2 regions of the Solibacillus ferritrahens genome follow, and region 1 is predicted to be linked to the other one. Evidence: riboswitches for the same ligand, from Rfam matches in the RefSeq annotation. Region 1 holds a riboswitch; the other holds the start of a gene.
What was found. Region 1 has a riboswitch for thiamine pyrophosphate ahead of thiT (energy-coupled thiamine transporter ThiT). Riboswitches for the same ligand answer to the same signal wherever they lie in the genome.
Positions count from the first base shown of each region.

Region 1 (8,086 bases):
AGCTAGCAAGGGAGATTTTAAAGCTCCAATCTAGCGAGGTAGCATTAACAAAAACACTGGCAGAAAAGCAGCAAATTGCAAATCTTGCTCAGGAAAGATTACAGAAGCTGGAACAACAGATTCGCAGTAATCATGCAGCATTTCTCGCTACTTCCCTTCATCACGGGGAGGCGTGTCCTGTATGCGGAAGCACAGAACATCCAGCCATCCATAGCAGTGAAGCATTGGAAGTTGACGATAATGAATTGACCGCACTACGCCGTGAAAGTGACAGTGCTATGCAGAACTTTTACCAAGTAAGCTCGAAATTAGAAGTAGAGCAAGCGGCATTGAACGAGAAGCAGCAGGTACTTCAGCAACTTGGCATTGAACCTTCATCGCTTCACGAATACGAACAGCAACTATCTGTATTGACGAACCAATTATCGATGCAAAAACAGCAACAAGCACAACTATTAATGGAAAAGAAAAATTTGGAACAGATTTTGCAAAGTAAAGAAATGCTCCAAGGGCGAATTGAAAAAGGGCAGCAGTATGTATCGGAAATTGATAAACAATATGCACAAGAAAAGGGTAAGCTTGAGCAAAGTGAAAAGTCTTTACTACCGCAGTTTTCAACCGTCCAACAAGTTACGGAAGCGTTGACAAGCCTGCAGCAGAAATATCGTCATTTAAAAGAAGCGATACAAAAGGCATTGGAAGCATTGCAAAATATTCAATTGGAAGAAAAGACATGTGAAGTGAATTATGAGCATGCTACAAAGAATTTAACTGAGAAACAACAGGAAAGTAAAATAGCGCAATCTGCATTTGAGTCTGCACTCTTACAAGAAGGCTTCCATATAGAAGCATATAAACAAGCGCTACTATCTCAGCAGGTTCAACAACAAATACAGGAAACATTAGAGAGCTATAAGCAAAATGTCCATACTTTAACAGTGCAAATTGCAGAAGAACAACAAATGTTAGAGGGAAAAGAATTGGTGGATTTGAAGGCTATTGAGCAACAGATTTCGCTGCTTAATGAGCAAATAGAAGCCCAATATTCAGAAGTGAAATTAGTCCATTCTTACGCATTACAGTGTGGGGAAACTTTAGAAAAGCTTGAAAAATCAGCTCGACAAATAGAAGATTATAAAGAAAAATTAATGCAAGTCGAACATGTATATGATTTAATTCGTGGACAGAATGAAGCGAAAATTTCTTTTGAACGATTTGCGCAAATAGGCTATTTAGAAAAAGTAACACAAGCTGCAAATGAAAGACTACGTGTTTTATCAAATGGTCAGTATTTTTTAAAGTCAACGGGTCGTAAAGAAGGAAATGCACAAAGCGGGTTAAGTATTGATGTATATGATAGCAACACTGGGCAAACACGCGATGTTAAAACATTATCCGGAGGTGAAAAATTCAATGCTTCGCTTTCACTAGCTTTAGGAATGGCGGATGTTATTCAAAGTGTTCAGGGCAGTGTGCATATTGATACTATGTTCATCGATGAAGGCTTCGGTACGTTGGATGAAGAAGCATTACGACGCGCTATCGATATTTTAATTGACCTACAGCAAACGGGTCGCTTAATCGGTGTCATTTCACATGTCGCGGAACTTAAAGCAGCGATGCCGGCCATTTTACAAGTACAAAAGCTAAAAGAAGGCTATAGTAAAACAGAAATTATTATTAAATAAATGATTGTACAAAAAAACACATTTCACACGAAAGACTGAGTGAAATGTGTTTTTGTGTTAACGCTTTGTAGCTCGTCGTGTAGTTGTTGCACGTTGCGGAGTAGATTTTTTATCCATCATTTTTTTTATGATGGGATAAAGTATTGGACCGAATTTAATTGCTGTTTTAACAAGTTTGTTTAGTTTCATACGTATACACTCCTTAACGAATATCATTTCGTATAAGAAATATACCCAATTAAGGAGCTTTCATAAACATTAACGTAAAACTTTAATAGCTTTCACTAAATTCCAAATTCCCGTAATTGAAAAGATAATCAGTAAAGCAACAAGGGCAATAAAATGCGAACTTACAAAGAAATCCTGTATCGCCAAAGTTTCATGAGTCAAAAATAGCGAAATAAAAAAGTAAATAATATACAAAACACCAAAAGCAATCGGAATAAGTTGGGTAATAAAAGCCTTTTTCGAGTGCTCCCTTACAAAATCATCTTTTGAAACAACATATATAATGAACGGCAAGATAGAGGGTGCAAAGTAAAAGCTTAAATAGCTTAATGCACTTAATCCTTTTGATTGATCCATTTCATTCACTCCTTTGTATGTATACGAACGGTCTAGAATTTAGTTACAAAAAAATCGTCTGTTGAAAGTTGGAAAAATATTCGATACAATTAATTTGTTCAAACAATATTTATTTAGATGTACCACAAGGGGAGCCGAGTAAGTCGGCTGAGATTGTGCACGTAATTGCACTGACTCTTTGAACCTGTAAGTTAGCACTTGCGTAGGGATGTGGATAGAAACCGACTGTTCAAACGATAGTCAGGCTTTTGTCCTGATTATCGTTTTTTTTATTTTTGCAGATGGATTTCTATTCCTTCTTCACTTCTGTTACATCGGAAAAAGGAAAGGAGCATTGTTATGGACAAAAAGAGATTACTTATGATGGTGGAAATAGCGATTTTCGCTGCCGTCGGACTGGTGCTGGATCAAATATCATTTAAAATGTGGGCGCAAGGTGGATCGATTAGCTTTGTAATGGTTCCTATTATTTTAATGGCAATTCGTTGGGGGTTAACAGCAGGTCTTGCAACTGGCCTACTAATCGGAATAATGCAGATGATGTTTGGAGCTTATATTGTCCACTGGCTTCAGGCAATTCTTGATTATGGTCTTGCTTTTACTGTAGTAGGTTTAGCGGCAATTATAAGAAAGCCTTTATTACAAGCAACGCAATCACTAAATAAAACAAAAATGGCGCTTTACATTGTAATAGGTACGTTATTAGGTGGATCTTTACGATTCGTTTGCCACTTACTTGCCGGAGTTGTCTTCTTTAAGGAATTTGCAGGCGACGATAACGTATGGATGTATTCCATTATTTACAACGGTTCCTACATGCTGCCAGCAACAATTATTACAGCTATTATTGCCATCTTATTATTCACGTCTGCACCACGTTTATTGCAAAAAGTACAATAAGTTTAATTATTAATATAGAACTAGGTTTGAAGTGCGGATTGCCATCTTCAAATCTAGTTTGTTTTTTTATTATAAATGTACTCTAATCTATACTTCATTTTTGCACATAATTCCTGGATTTAAACACATCATTTAAAAAAACAATGAACACTTACAACCGATTTTAAGTATGTTATAGTTAAGGGTAGACATTGTTTAGAGGAAGGAAGTTACACATGATTGTTACAACACAAGAAGAAATCAAAGCTTTTAAAAAAATAGGACGTATTTGTGCTGAAATTCGTGAAGCGATGAAAGCGGCGACAGTACCGGGCGTGACAACAAAAGAATTGGATGAAATTGCAGGGCGAATGTTTGCCGAGGCTGGCGCAATTTCAGGTCCAAAAGGTGAATATGACTTCCCTGGCTATACTTGTATTTCAGTGAATCATGAAGTGGCACACGGTATTCCAGGTAGTAAAGTGATTCAAGAAGGCGATATTGTCAACATTGACGTATCAGGTTCATTGGATGGGTATTTTGCAGATACTGGTATTTCCTTCGTTGTCGGGGAAGGCTACGAGGATAAAGAAAAGCTTTGTGCTGTAGCAAAATCAGCATTTGAACGTGCAATGACAAAAGTTAAAGCAGGTTCAAAATTAAATCAAATTGGTAAAGCAGTTGAACGTGAAGCGCGTGATCATGGCCTAACGGTTATTATGAACTTAACGGGGCATGGTTTAGGAAAATCATTGCATGAAGAGCCAAACCACGTATTAAACTATTATGATGCCTGGGATACAACAATTATGAAGGAAGGGATGGTTTTAGCAGTAGAACCATTCATTTCAGCAAAGGCAGAGCATATTGTCGAATCTGGGGATGGTTGGACATTTGTCACTCCGGATAAATCATTAGTCGCTCAAATTGAACATTCAATTATTGTAACAAAAGACAAACCAATTATTTTAACAACATTAGAAGACTAATTAGAAAACGTGGAAGCATATAATGCGGCCACGTTTTTTACTTTTGTTCTAGCGGGTGTTTAAATCAACATAAAATAATCAAACGATTCAAATAAATCACAACAACAATTACCATTTTCATACACTTTCAAGTAAAATATATGTAAGGATTCGTAATAGAGGAGGCCGTTGAATGAAGAAACTAAATGATTTGGATCTAACATTAAAATTGGATAAGAAGCTATACAAAAAGCAATTGAAAGAGCTGCAGTATGAAGTGCTTAATATTCAGCAATTTTTATACAACAATAAAATCGGTCTCATCTTCGTATTTGAAGGAATGGATGCAGCAGGAAAAGGGGGGGCCATTAAGCGATTAACAGAACACATTGATCCCCGTGGATTAATCGTTTCGCCAATTTCCGCACCACAGCCACACGAAATGCGTTATCATTATATGCATCGATTTTGGAGGAAGTTACCCCAGCATGGACAGATTGCCATCTTTGACCGTTCCTGGTATGGTCGTGTATTAGTGGAACGCATCGAAGGCTTTGCAAAAGAACATGAATGGCAGCGGGCGTATAACGAAATTAATGGTTTTGAAAAGCAATTAACAGATGAAGATTATATTATAGTTAAATTCTGGATTCATATAGATGCAGATGAGCAATTGAAGCGTTTCATGGAAAGAGCGGAAGATCCGTATAAATCATGGAAACTAACAGATGAAGATTGGCGAAATCGTGAAAAGTTTAATTTATATATAGAAGCGGCAGATGAGATGTTTGCTAAAACAAATACAGAAAATGCCCCTTGGTGTTTAATTCCTGGCAACGATAAATTTTATGCACGAGTACAAGTGCTAAAAGAAGCTGTTGCTCAAATTGAGAATCAAATAACAAAACGGGGTCTTCAACTTACTAATGTTTTTGAAAATCATAATGAACAAGCAGCAGAAAGTACACTGCCTGAATTTATAGAAATACAGCCAAAGCAAAAAAAGAAAAAGTCATAAACGGATAAATAAGTTTGGCTGTGAAATGTAGGTGAGTTAAATGAAAAGCTTATTCAAGCTATTTCAAAAGAAGGAGGGTCCAATGGTTCAACTTATTGGGCAACAATGTTCATTGCGTACTTTTACCCTGTCTGATGCAAGAGCATTGACAAAGCTATTAGTAGATAATAAGTTTTACTGGTCAACATATGAACCGTTACATCGGGATGAATTTTATACAGAAGAGACACAGTACAAGAAAATATTGGAGAGCATGCATCTTTTGCAAACAAATAGAGAGTTTTCCTTTGGTATCTTCCATAATGAAACAGGTCAGCTGATTGGTCATATTTCGCTCTATTCTATAAAACGATTACCATACTCTAGCGGCTTTATAGGGTATTCCATGGATGAAAGATTTATCGGAAAAGGCATTGTAACCGAAGCAGTTCGTTTAGTAATGGAGTTCGCATTTTCAACTTTAAATATTCATCGCATTGAAGCATATGTGGCTCCTCAAAATTTGGGCTCCATACGTGTTTTAGAGAAGTCAGGATTTGCGAGAGAAGGTTTACTCCGAGAATTATTATTTATAAATGGTAAATGGGTTGACCATTATATGTACGCAATATTACAGCGAGAATATAAAAATAGATAAGTTCCATATTTTTAAGGCTATAAAAAAAGCTATAGTGCTCACCTAAAAATACTTTGGGTGAGCGCTATAGCTTATTATTTTACTTTGTCAGATCCATCAGATACTAAATCTAATTTACCAGTTTCAGGATCAATGATTAGACCGTGTACAGGAACACCAGTCGGCATTAATGGATGGTTTCTTACTAAGTCAACGCTTTTTAAAACACTCGTTTTAATATCGCCGAAACCTCGTAACCATTCTTTTAAATCAATACGTGCATAGTTAATAACATCTATCGTTTCCTGTTTTACACCACGCTCAAGCATATGACCAATCATAACATTTGAGTCAACTGCACTCATACCGCAATCATAATGACCAATAACATAAACTTCATCAGCCTTTAATTCATACACAGCTACCAAGATGCTGCGCATGATGCCCCCGAATGGGTGATTTACGATTGCGCCAGCGCTTTTAACAACTTTTACATCCCCATTACGTAAGTTCATTGCTTTTGGTAATAATTCCACTAATCGCGTATCCATGCAAGATAAAACAACAATTTTTTTATCAGGGAATTTCGTTGTCGCGTATTCTTCATATTGCTTTTCAGCTACAAATTTTTCATTAAATTCTAAAATATTTTGTAATGCAGACATTTATTCTTCATACCCCTTTCATATCTATATCCATTTTAAAATATTATTTAGATAATTCAAACAAATGTGTGCGATTAAAGATAAAAATTTAATAAATAAAGAGAACTAAAGCAGTAATTCGGTAATAAAAAACAACCGCTCAAATAGAGCGGTTGTGAAAAATATTAATGATGGTGGTGACCATCTAGTGATTTTTCGTTTGGCGCAAATGCATTGGCCTTTGAATCTACTATAACAGAGTCATGAGATTGTAATCCGATTCGTAAGTACATGATAAACATTACTAAGAGAATAAGAATAACTGCCGAGAAACCTAAAACTAGCGTATAGTAGTCAGACAAAAACGGATGACGGTGATCAAACATCATAAAAACTCCTCTCTATTTTATAATAAGAATCATTAACCAATTATAACCTAATAAATTGGAACATTGTAGGGTAATTTATGCATTTATTACAGAATGATTTGTAAATATGGCGACATCTTGAAGATTTAGAATGCCCAGTTTCCATCACGGAAAATAGCTTCTGCCTGGCCATCTTTCGTAATCCCATCAATATTCATCTGTGCAGAACCAATCATGAAGTCAACATGAGTAATACTGTCATTTAACCCGTGCTTTCTTAACTCCTCTTGTGACATCGTTTTCCCACCTTCCAAGCAAAACGCATATGCACTGCCAATGGCTAAGTGGTTTGATGCATTTTCATCGAATAATGTATTGTAAAATAAAATATTCGATTCAGAGATAGGTGAATGGAAAGGTACAAGAGCCACTTCCCCTAGATAATGAGAACCCTCATCTGTCGATACAAGGTTTTTCAATACTTCTTCACCTTGTTCAGCCTCAACATCAATAATGCGCCCATTTTCAAAAGTAATTTTAAAATTATCTATAATATTGCCTCCATAGCTAAGTGGCTTTGTACTAGATACATACCCGTTAACTCCATTTTTATGCGGGACTGTAAATACTTCTTCTGTCGGCATATTGGCCATGAATTCGTCGCCTTTTTCATTGACGCTGCCTGCCCCGCACCATAAATGACCTTTCGGAAGCTCTATTGTTAAATCTGTTCCTGGCGCTGTATAGTGCAATTTTGCGTAGTTTTTACTGTTTAGATAATCTACTTTTTCATGTAAGTTATCATTGTGCTGTGCCCAAGCTTGAACAGGATTTTCTAAATCAGCACGTGTCGCTTTAAAGATTGCTTCCCATAATGCTTCCACTTGTTCCTGTTCAGGTAAATCCGAAAATACTTTTTGAGCCCACTGCTTAGAAGGAGCTGCAATAACAGTCCAGCTGATTTTATCGGACTGTACATATTGGCGGTATTTATTTAAAGCAGTTCCAGCTGATTTTTGGAAAGTTGCAATGCGTTTTGAATCGATACCAGTTAATAGATCAGGACTTTGCGATACGATGCTCATAAACGCCGCACCTTGTTCTGCAAGCCACTCACGTTCTTGTACTTTCCACGGAGGAAAGAAGTCAAATGAATCATCCGGTGCTAACTCGTAACGAGTACGCGTAATTTGGTCATCTGTATAATCTACAAATACTTGCTTTGCTCCTGCCTCATAGGCGATCTTAGTCACAATTTGTACAAATGGCGCTGATTCAATGGAAGCCGCGATATACAAATATTGATTTGGTTGAATATTT
Region 1 covers NZ_JAXCLE010000005.1:166,890-174,975, forward strand. The annotation lists gene SNE38_RS07085 (SMC family ATPase) at 1-1,688, shown strand, start outside; gene SNE38_RS07090 (hypothetical protein) at 1,746-1,877, opposite strand; gene SNE38_RS07095 (DUF4870 domain-containing protein) at 1,947-2,273, opposite strand; TPP riboswitch at 2,391-2,499, shown strand; gene thiT (energy-coupled thiamine transporter ThiT) at 2,613-3,173, shown strand; gene map (type I methionyl aminopeptidase) at 3,389-4,141, shown strand; gene SNE38_RS07110 (polyphosphate kinase 2 family protein) at 4,314-5,138, shown strand; gene SNE38_RS07115 (GNAT family N-acetyltransferase) at 5,221-5,775, shown strand; gene SNE38_RS07120 (beta-class carbonic anhydrase) at 5,850-6,419, opposite strand; gene SNE38_RS07125 (hypothetical protein) at 6,584-6,787, opposite strand; gene SNE38_RS07130 (aminopeptidase) at 6,913-8,086, opposite strand, start outside.

Region 2 (8,086 bases), on a different contig from region 1:
AGTTTTAACCTTTGTTAAGAAGTAAATCAGGCCTTCACCAACAGTAATATTCTGTTGTGAAGGCCCTTTTACTTATTACTTAAAATTTCTTTGCAGCGTTACTTTTACCCTTTTCTACAAGGCGATGTAGTTCATTTAATTCATTTGCGATTTCTTCTCTCATTTTGTTTGGAGCAATTTTTTCATTCTTAGGTGTTTGAGGTAACGACCTCTTATTAGTTCCTTTACTTGTGCTGTCGTCTCGGCCCATTTCGTATTCTCCTTTCAATTGGATTCCTTCTTAATATGGCATTAGATAATTTTTTTATCACAAAAAGTAAGGAAGTAAATGAAGATGGAAAAGGCATAAAACCCCCAATACTGAGCACATTAAATCAGTAGGAGGTGGATGAATATGAGCAAAAACAACAAAAAGACGTTGAACGAAAGAACACATAACCCTTATGCTACTTATAAAGAATTGCATCATAATAAGACAAGTCATGATCGAAATCCAGAAGATAATGTAGCTGAATTTGCAGAAGAATTTGATGCTAAACTCAAAAATAAAAATAACAAAACAAATCACGATAAAAACCAGCAGTCCAACAAAAAATAAGTATAATTATCACTTTCTTTTCAAAATAAAAAAAGAGCCTTATTTATTTTAAAAGGCTCTCTAATGATTTAGCGATAGGAAAATCTATCCTATATATACACTTTCACATGTTCCGGCTACAGGTTCATAGAAGCAATGTTGTTTAAATTGCCCTGTAAATGGTTGCCCATACCATGTCGGAGGACATTCACCAGACGGATTAAAATACCACAGGGCATATTTTGCAGGATGTTCTCTCCAATAATCTAAAGCTTGTCGCGCCAATCTTTGTTCAGTAGGTCGTGCTCGCTGATAAAACATATTCCCTTTTTGAACAGCTTCAAATGAATAGTTATTTCCTTGTACTTGATAAATGACTTGTTCAATTGTCCTTACATCATTAAAGTCTAAGCAAGAAGCCACTGCACGATTGACAATGACATTCCCAACATATAACATCCCCTGTTTTCCTTCACCTTCAGCCTCAGCTCGCATCATTCTTGCCATCAAATCGACATCTGCGTCTCGATATTTTACTCTTGGCATTTTTTCACCTCACATTTATAGTATGAAAAAGTTTGCTAGGATGCGCATATCTTAATTAGTTTTGTATAAAAATTATTTCAAAAAGTACTCTTATTCATTTATGACTTTTTCTCTCGCATTAATAGAGCATTAAGTTCATAAATTAGTATATAGAAAAAGGAGGACCGACAATTCAAATTCATGTTGTACAGCCAGGAGAATCGCTATGGGGAATTGCGCAAGCTTATGGAACGACGATACAGAATATTGTGGATGCCAATCAAATTCCCGAGCCTAATCGCTTAGTTGTAGGGCAAGCGCTTGTGATTCCAGTAAATGGTCAATATTATATTGTTCAACCGGGGGATAGCTTATGGTCAATAGGACAACGTTTTAATGTGAATTATTTGACACTTGCACAAGTAAATGGTTTATCGCCAAATGCATTATTAATGATTGGAACGCGTTTATATATTCCTCCCGCTGCGAAAACATCTGCTGAAATTTTCGCTTATGTTGAACCAAGAGGCGATGAAGTAAGTGAACTACTAGTAAATCAAGTGCGTGAAACGAGTCCCTATTTAACGTATTTAGCCCTATTCAGCTATGAAGCTGGACGGGATGGTTCATTAAAGGCGCCAGTAATTGCACCATTACCTAGTTTGGCGGCAGAAAATAATGCAAGTATTGCAATGGCGATAACGAATCTAGAAGATTATCAGTTCAGTAGTGAGCTAGCACGTGACATTTTTCAAAGTAAAGCAGTACAAAACTTACTTTTTGACAATATTATTGCAGAAGCAAAAAGAATTGGGAATGTGTCGGATATCCATTTTGATTTTGAGAGAATACCAGGTGATCAAAGGGAAGCCTATAATAATTTCTTGAGAAGTGCGGTAGAGCGTATGCATGCTGAAGGTTATACAGTTTCCACGGCACTGGCACCAAAATCGAGTGCGAATCAGCCAGGGGAATGGACGGTAGGTCATGATTATAGAGCTCATGGGGAAATAGTAGATTTTGTTATGCTAATGACATATGAGTGGGGGTATTCTGCAGGACCACCTCTGGCTGTCTCCCCGCTCCCTCAAGTTGAACAAGTAGTTCAATATGCTTTAACGGAAATTCCGGCAAATAAAATTTTACTTGGGCAAAATTTGTATGGGTATGATTGGACGTTACCTTTTGTGCAAGGGGGGGAATATGCAGAAGCATTAAGTCCACAGCGTGCAATTGAAATAGCCAAACGTTATAATGCTGCCATTCAATATGACTATACGGCACAGGCACCGTACTTTAACTATTATGATGAGCAAGGACGTTCACATATTGTATGGTTTGAAGATGCACGTTCCATCCAGGCAAAATTTAATTTAGTAAAAAGACTGAATTTACGGGGTGTCGGTTATTGGAAACTTGGTTTACCTTTCCCCCAAAACTGGCAACTTATCGGTTCAAACTTTAATGTCGTTAAGAAATAAAATAGGATTAAATAAAAACTCAGATGAAATGGTATATAGCTCATCTGAGTTTTTATAAGTGATGTGGCAATTTACAATCGTACTTTGCATTAGAAAGTATATTATGAATCTAAAATTTTACCATTTACTTGCCATGTAAATTTTATTCTGATACACTCGACGTAATTAAATGCATTTGCAGGGGGACACATTTGTGTTGAGAAGGTTAAAACCTGACCCTTAGAACCTGACCGTTAATACGGACGTAGGGAGCAAAGTACAATTATACATATGTACTTACTAAGACCCCGCGTATTTTACGTGGGGTCTTTCTTTTGCAGTGACACTTAATAATATTTTTATTAGGAGTGGTAAAAATGATTGCATGTACTATAGCAGGATCCGATAGTGGGGGCGGGGCTGGCATTCAAGCTGATTTAAAAACCTTTCAAGAGCTTCGAGTTTTCGGCACATCAGTGATTACAGCTTTAACGGCTCAAAACACAAAAGGGGTGCATGGAATCTATCCTGCTACTGCTGATTTTGTAAAGGATCAATTAAATGCAGTACTCGATGATTTTGATTTAAAAGCTGTTAAAACAGGTATGCTGTTTAATGCAGAAATCGTAGAAACAATTGTCTCGGTATTGGAATCTAAAGAAATACCACTTATTTTAGATCCAGTAATGATTGCAAAAGGCGGGGCTAGCTTATTGAAAGAGCAAGCAACAATAGCTTTAAAGGAAAAACTACTTCCGGTTGCAACGGTTTGTACACCGAATATACCCGAAGCAGAAGTATTGACCGGGCTTACGATCAAAACCGAAGAGGAAATTAAATTTGCAGGGGAATATTTATTAAATTTAGGTATGCAATGTGTAGTGATAAAAGGTGGTCATTTAGCGGGTAAGCATGCGATTGATACGGTGTTTATTCGAGGGGAAAAGCCTTTTAAAATGAAAACAGAAAGACTGAAAACAATTCATACACATGGAACAGGATGTACATTTTCAGCAGCAATTACCGCAGAAATTGCGAAAGGGAAACCATTAAAAACAGCGATCATTGAAGCAAAAAAGTTTGTTCAATTAGCGATTCGTTACCCACTGAATATTGGTCATGGATTTGGCCCTACAAACCATTTTGCCTACCAGGAGCACCGCGGAATTTGCGACGTGCAAGTAATTTAATTAATTTATTGAGTAAATTGTACCCGTTTCTTGAAGTGAATAACTTGTGGCATTTTTTTAACTCTCAAAAAGTACTACTTACCTCGATATAGTAATGTATCAATTTGCTCTTTTCTACTATTCTGGCAATTTAGTATGATGGACTTGTTGAACAATTTAGATAATAGGAGTGAAATAAATGTGGAAAAAACTTTCTGCTTCTGCCCTTACATTAACACTTTTAACTAGTGGAATGGCTGGAGTATCAGCGGCATCTACTTCCAACAATGAAGAAATGACACGTGGAGATTTTGTGAAGGCAGTCATTGATGCATTAGGGGTAGAAGTAGGTTCTGGACAATCCGTTCAATTCAAGGACGTACCCGATTCACTGAAGCCATATATTGAAAAGGCTGTGGAACTAAAGTTAATTAAAGGTAAAACACCGACGCAGTTTGCACCAAATGAAAAATTGACACGCACACATGCCTTCCTTATTGCAGCTAGGGGTATACCGGATGAAAAACAATATTCCGAAAATGTATTAAATCAATTTAAAGATGCGAATAAAATTGGATCTGGGAATCGTCAAGAGATGGCAAAGGCAGTAGAGTTAGGCTTATTAACAGGCTATGAAGACGGGACGATCAAACCGAATGAGTTTGTCACGAAAGTCCAAATGCAAAAGATTCTGCAGCGGTTTTTGGCGGAATATAACCCAGTTGAAGCAAATACGACCGTGGCATTGCGCATTTTAGGTACGACGGATATTCATACTAATATTATGAATTATGATTATTACAAAGATGCGCCAACGAATAGTTTAGGCTTGGCAAAAACTGCGTTGCTCATCGAAAAAGCTCGTGAGGAAAACCCGAATACAGTATTATTTGATAATGGAGATGCCATTCAAGGAACGCCTCTTGGCTCTTACATTCAATCCGTGAAAAAATTAAAAGAAGGAGAAGTCCATCCTTCTATTGCATCAATGATTGCGTTGGATTATGATGCTGCGACTTATGGCAATCATGAATTTAATTACGGCTTGGAATTTATTGATGAAGTAACAGATGATGCACCATTCCCGTATGTCAATGCGAATGTACGCAATGCTTTGACAAAAGAATTAAAGTATGAGCCGTATGTCATGATTGAAAAAGAAGTAATTGATTCAACAGGAAATAGTACGATGATTAAAATTGGTGTAACAGGCATTGTGCCTCCACAAATTTTAAAATGGGATAAAGCAAATTTAGAAGGAAAAGTAACAGTAGATGATTCTGTAGAAGCGGTAAAAATAATCGTTCCACAGATGAAGAAAGCTGGCGCGGATGTAGTAGTTGTACTGTCGCACTCAGGTATGGGTGATGCAACACATGAAATCGGCGAGGAAGATGTATCCTATCTATTAACAAAAATCAGCGATGTAGATGCGGTCATAACAGGACATGCCCATGAAGTATTCCCTGGAAAAGTAGATAGCACTTTAACGAATGTGGATATTGATAATGGAACAATGAACGGTGTACCTATCGTAATGGCAGGTAAATTTGGTAGCCATCTAGGAGTAATCGATTTAGAGCTTGAGAAAAAAGCTGATTCTTGGGATGTGATTTCAGGAACAGGTGCCGTGCGTGAAATTGCAAAAGATAATGAAAATGTAAGCAGTACAGTTGTGGAAAGCGTAAAAGAAGCCCATGAAGGTACAATTGATTATGTGCGTCAGGCAGTAGGAACAACGACAGCAAATATTCATAGTTATTTCTCACAAGTGCAGGATGATCCTTCCATTCAAATCGTGACAAATGCCCAAGCGATTTATGTAAAGGATAAAATTAAAGGAACACCATTTGAAAGTCTACCAGTATTATCAGCAGGTGCGCCATTTAAAGCAGGAACGAGAAGTGATCCAGAGTACTACACATTCGTACCAAAAGGTGAGTTGGCAATTAAGAATGTTGCAGACCTATATTTATATGACAATACATTAGCTATGTTAAAAGTAACAGGTGCGGATGTGAAAGAATGGCTTGAAATGTCTGCTGGTCAATTCCACCAAATCGATATAAATAAAGAAGATGAACAACAACTAATTAATTCTGACTACAGATCATATAACTATGATGTCATTGATGGAGTCACTTATGAAATTGATGTGACACAACCAGCCAAATATGATGCTAGTGGAAATATAGTAAATGAAAAGGCTTCCCGCATTGTAAATTTACAATATGATGGAAAGCCGATCGATTTATCACAGGAGTTCATTGTAGCGACGAATAACTATCGTGCAAATGGAACATTCCCAGGTGTACGAAACGCGACTGCAGTTGAAGTTTATCCAGATGAAAACCGTCAAGCAATCATCGACTATATTTTAGCTGAAAAAACAATTGATCCAAGTGCAGATGGTAACTGGAAATTTGCTGCGTTTCCAGAAAACGTGAAAGTGGTATTTGAATCGTCGAAAAAAGCAGTCGATGTGTTAGATGAAAATAGTAAAATTCATTATATTGGTGAAGGTACAGATGGTTTTGGTAAATATGGATTAAAAACTAACTAAAAATTTTAAAAGCAGAAGTTCCTCACCCAAAGAGAAACTTCTGCTTTTTTGTTTATGGGTGTATAGAAACGGAGAATTAGGATTTTGTCAACACCATATTGAATGAAATTTTCGGAGTTAGTGGTAACTATTGGTCAACTTTTATTTCACAAAATACCATTTTAATAGCATTCATAATTCGCAATGGGTATCGTACCAAATTATAGGTGAAAAATTTTAATAAAAAGTATTTTACGATAGGGGTACGAAAGGAGGCGTACAAAATGAAAAAAAGCTTTATCACATTTTGTGCATTTGCACTTTTAGCTACTCAAGCTCCAGCAGCTAACGCAGCATCAACAACTGGAGGAGAGGTGACACCACAATATAAATCTACTCAAAATTTTGAATATAAAAAGATAGCATCTAATAAATATTTTATTAATGGGAGCTCGGTGTCTAACTTTATTGAAATTAAAAATGATAATTTTAAAGATGGAAAAATTTCTATTAAAATTAAAAAAGTTAAAAAGTCTGTTTCCAATAAAAATGAAAAAGGTACTGTTGAAGAGGTGCCAGCTAAACAACTAAAAGCACCAGTGAAGGAAGCAACACCAGAACAACCAAAAGCACCAGTGAGGGAAGCAACACCAGAACAACCAAAAGCACCAGCGAAGGAAGCAACATCAGAACAGCCAAAAGCGCCAGTGAAGGAAGTAGCACCAGAACAACCAAAAGCAACTGAAACAACACAAACGTCGACTCAGTCACCTGCAAAACAACCAACAAACACAGTAGCATCTAATTCATCGGACATTGATGCTATTGAAGCAGCGGTTGTAGAATTAACAAATGCAGAGCGAGTTAAAGCAGGTTTACAACCATTTAAAACACATGCCCCATTAATGGCTGCAGCCCGTGAAAAATCACAAGATATGAAAGATAAAAATTATTTCTCTCATACAAGCCCAACTTACGGTAGTCCATTTGATCGTTTGAAAGCACTAGGCATTAGCTATAAGGCAGCTGGTGAGAATATCGCCAAAGGTCAACGTACAGCACAGGAAGTTGTTACAGCTTGGATGAATTCTGAAGGTCACCGTGCAAATATTTTAAATGCAAACTTTACACATATCGGTGTTGGGTATGTGAAGGACGGTAATATTTGGACGCAACAATTCATTAAACAATAATAGTTATTTAAAGAAGCATCTCCATGACTGAGCAAATCAATCATGGAGATGCTTCTTTTTTGTTCAATATACTGCTTATTCATATAGATAACAGCGCGCTGCCAAAAAAATAAGTCTGTATAGAGTACTCGTTTGACATTAGTAACAACCTCTTGTTAAAATTGGGTTGTTGCTTTTGAAGGAGCAGACGAAATTATATTTTTGGAGTTGATATTTAAGATGAAAAAATTTAAAACCTTTGGGATGACTTTAGGGGTTTCTTCAGCACTTCTTTTGGCTGCGTGCGGAGATGATACTAGCGGTAGCAGTAGTGAAAACGGAGATAACAATAACCTTAGTGAACAAGTAGACTATACGATAGTCGGAGTTGAACCCGGCGCTGGATTGACAGGTCTATCACAAGATGTATTAGATGAATATGAAAATCTGGAAGGATGGACATTGCAGGAAAGTTCAACTGCAGGAATGCTTGGAACTTTAGAACAGGCAATTCGTAATGAAGAGCCAGTCATTGTGACAGGCTGGACACCGCACTGGAAATTCTCGGCTTATGATTTAAAAATCCTTGAAGATCCTAAAGGTGTTTTAGGTGGATCAGAAAATATTCAAACACTTGCAAG
Region 2 covers NZ_JAXCLE010000007.1:149,657-157,742, reverse strand. The annotation lists gene SNE38_RS09240 (YpzG family protein) at 1-8, shown strand, start outside; gene SNE38_RS09235 (hypothetical protein) at 80-268, opposite strand; gene SNE38_RS09230 (hypothetical protein) at 395-598, shown strand; gene SNE38_RS09225 (cell wall hydrolase) at 683-1,123, opposite strand; gene SNE38_RS09220 (LysM peptidoglycan-binding domain-containing protein) at 1,294-2,583, shown strand; TPP riboswitch at 2,753-2,851, shown strand; gene thiD (bifunctional hydroxymethylpyrimidine kinase/phosphomethylpyrimidine kinase) at 2,940-3,752, shown strand; gene SNE38_RS09210 (bifunctional 2',3'-cyclic-nucleotide 2'-phosphodiesterase/3'-nucleotidase) at 3,931-6,294, shown strand; gene SNE38_RS09205 (CAP domain-containing protein) at 6,558-7,466, shown strand; gene SNE38_RS09200 (glycine betaine ABC transporter substrate-binding protein) at 7,686-8,086, shown strand, end outside.
Region 2: another riboswitch for thiamine pyrophosphate. It lies ahead of thiD (bifunctional hydroxymethylpyrimidine kinase/phosphomethylpyrimidine kinase); the one in region 1 lies ahead of thiT (energy-coupled thiamine transporter ThiT).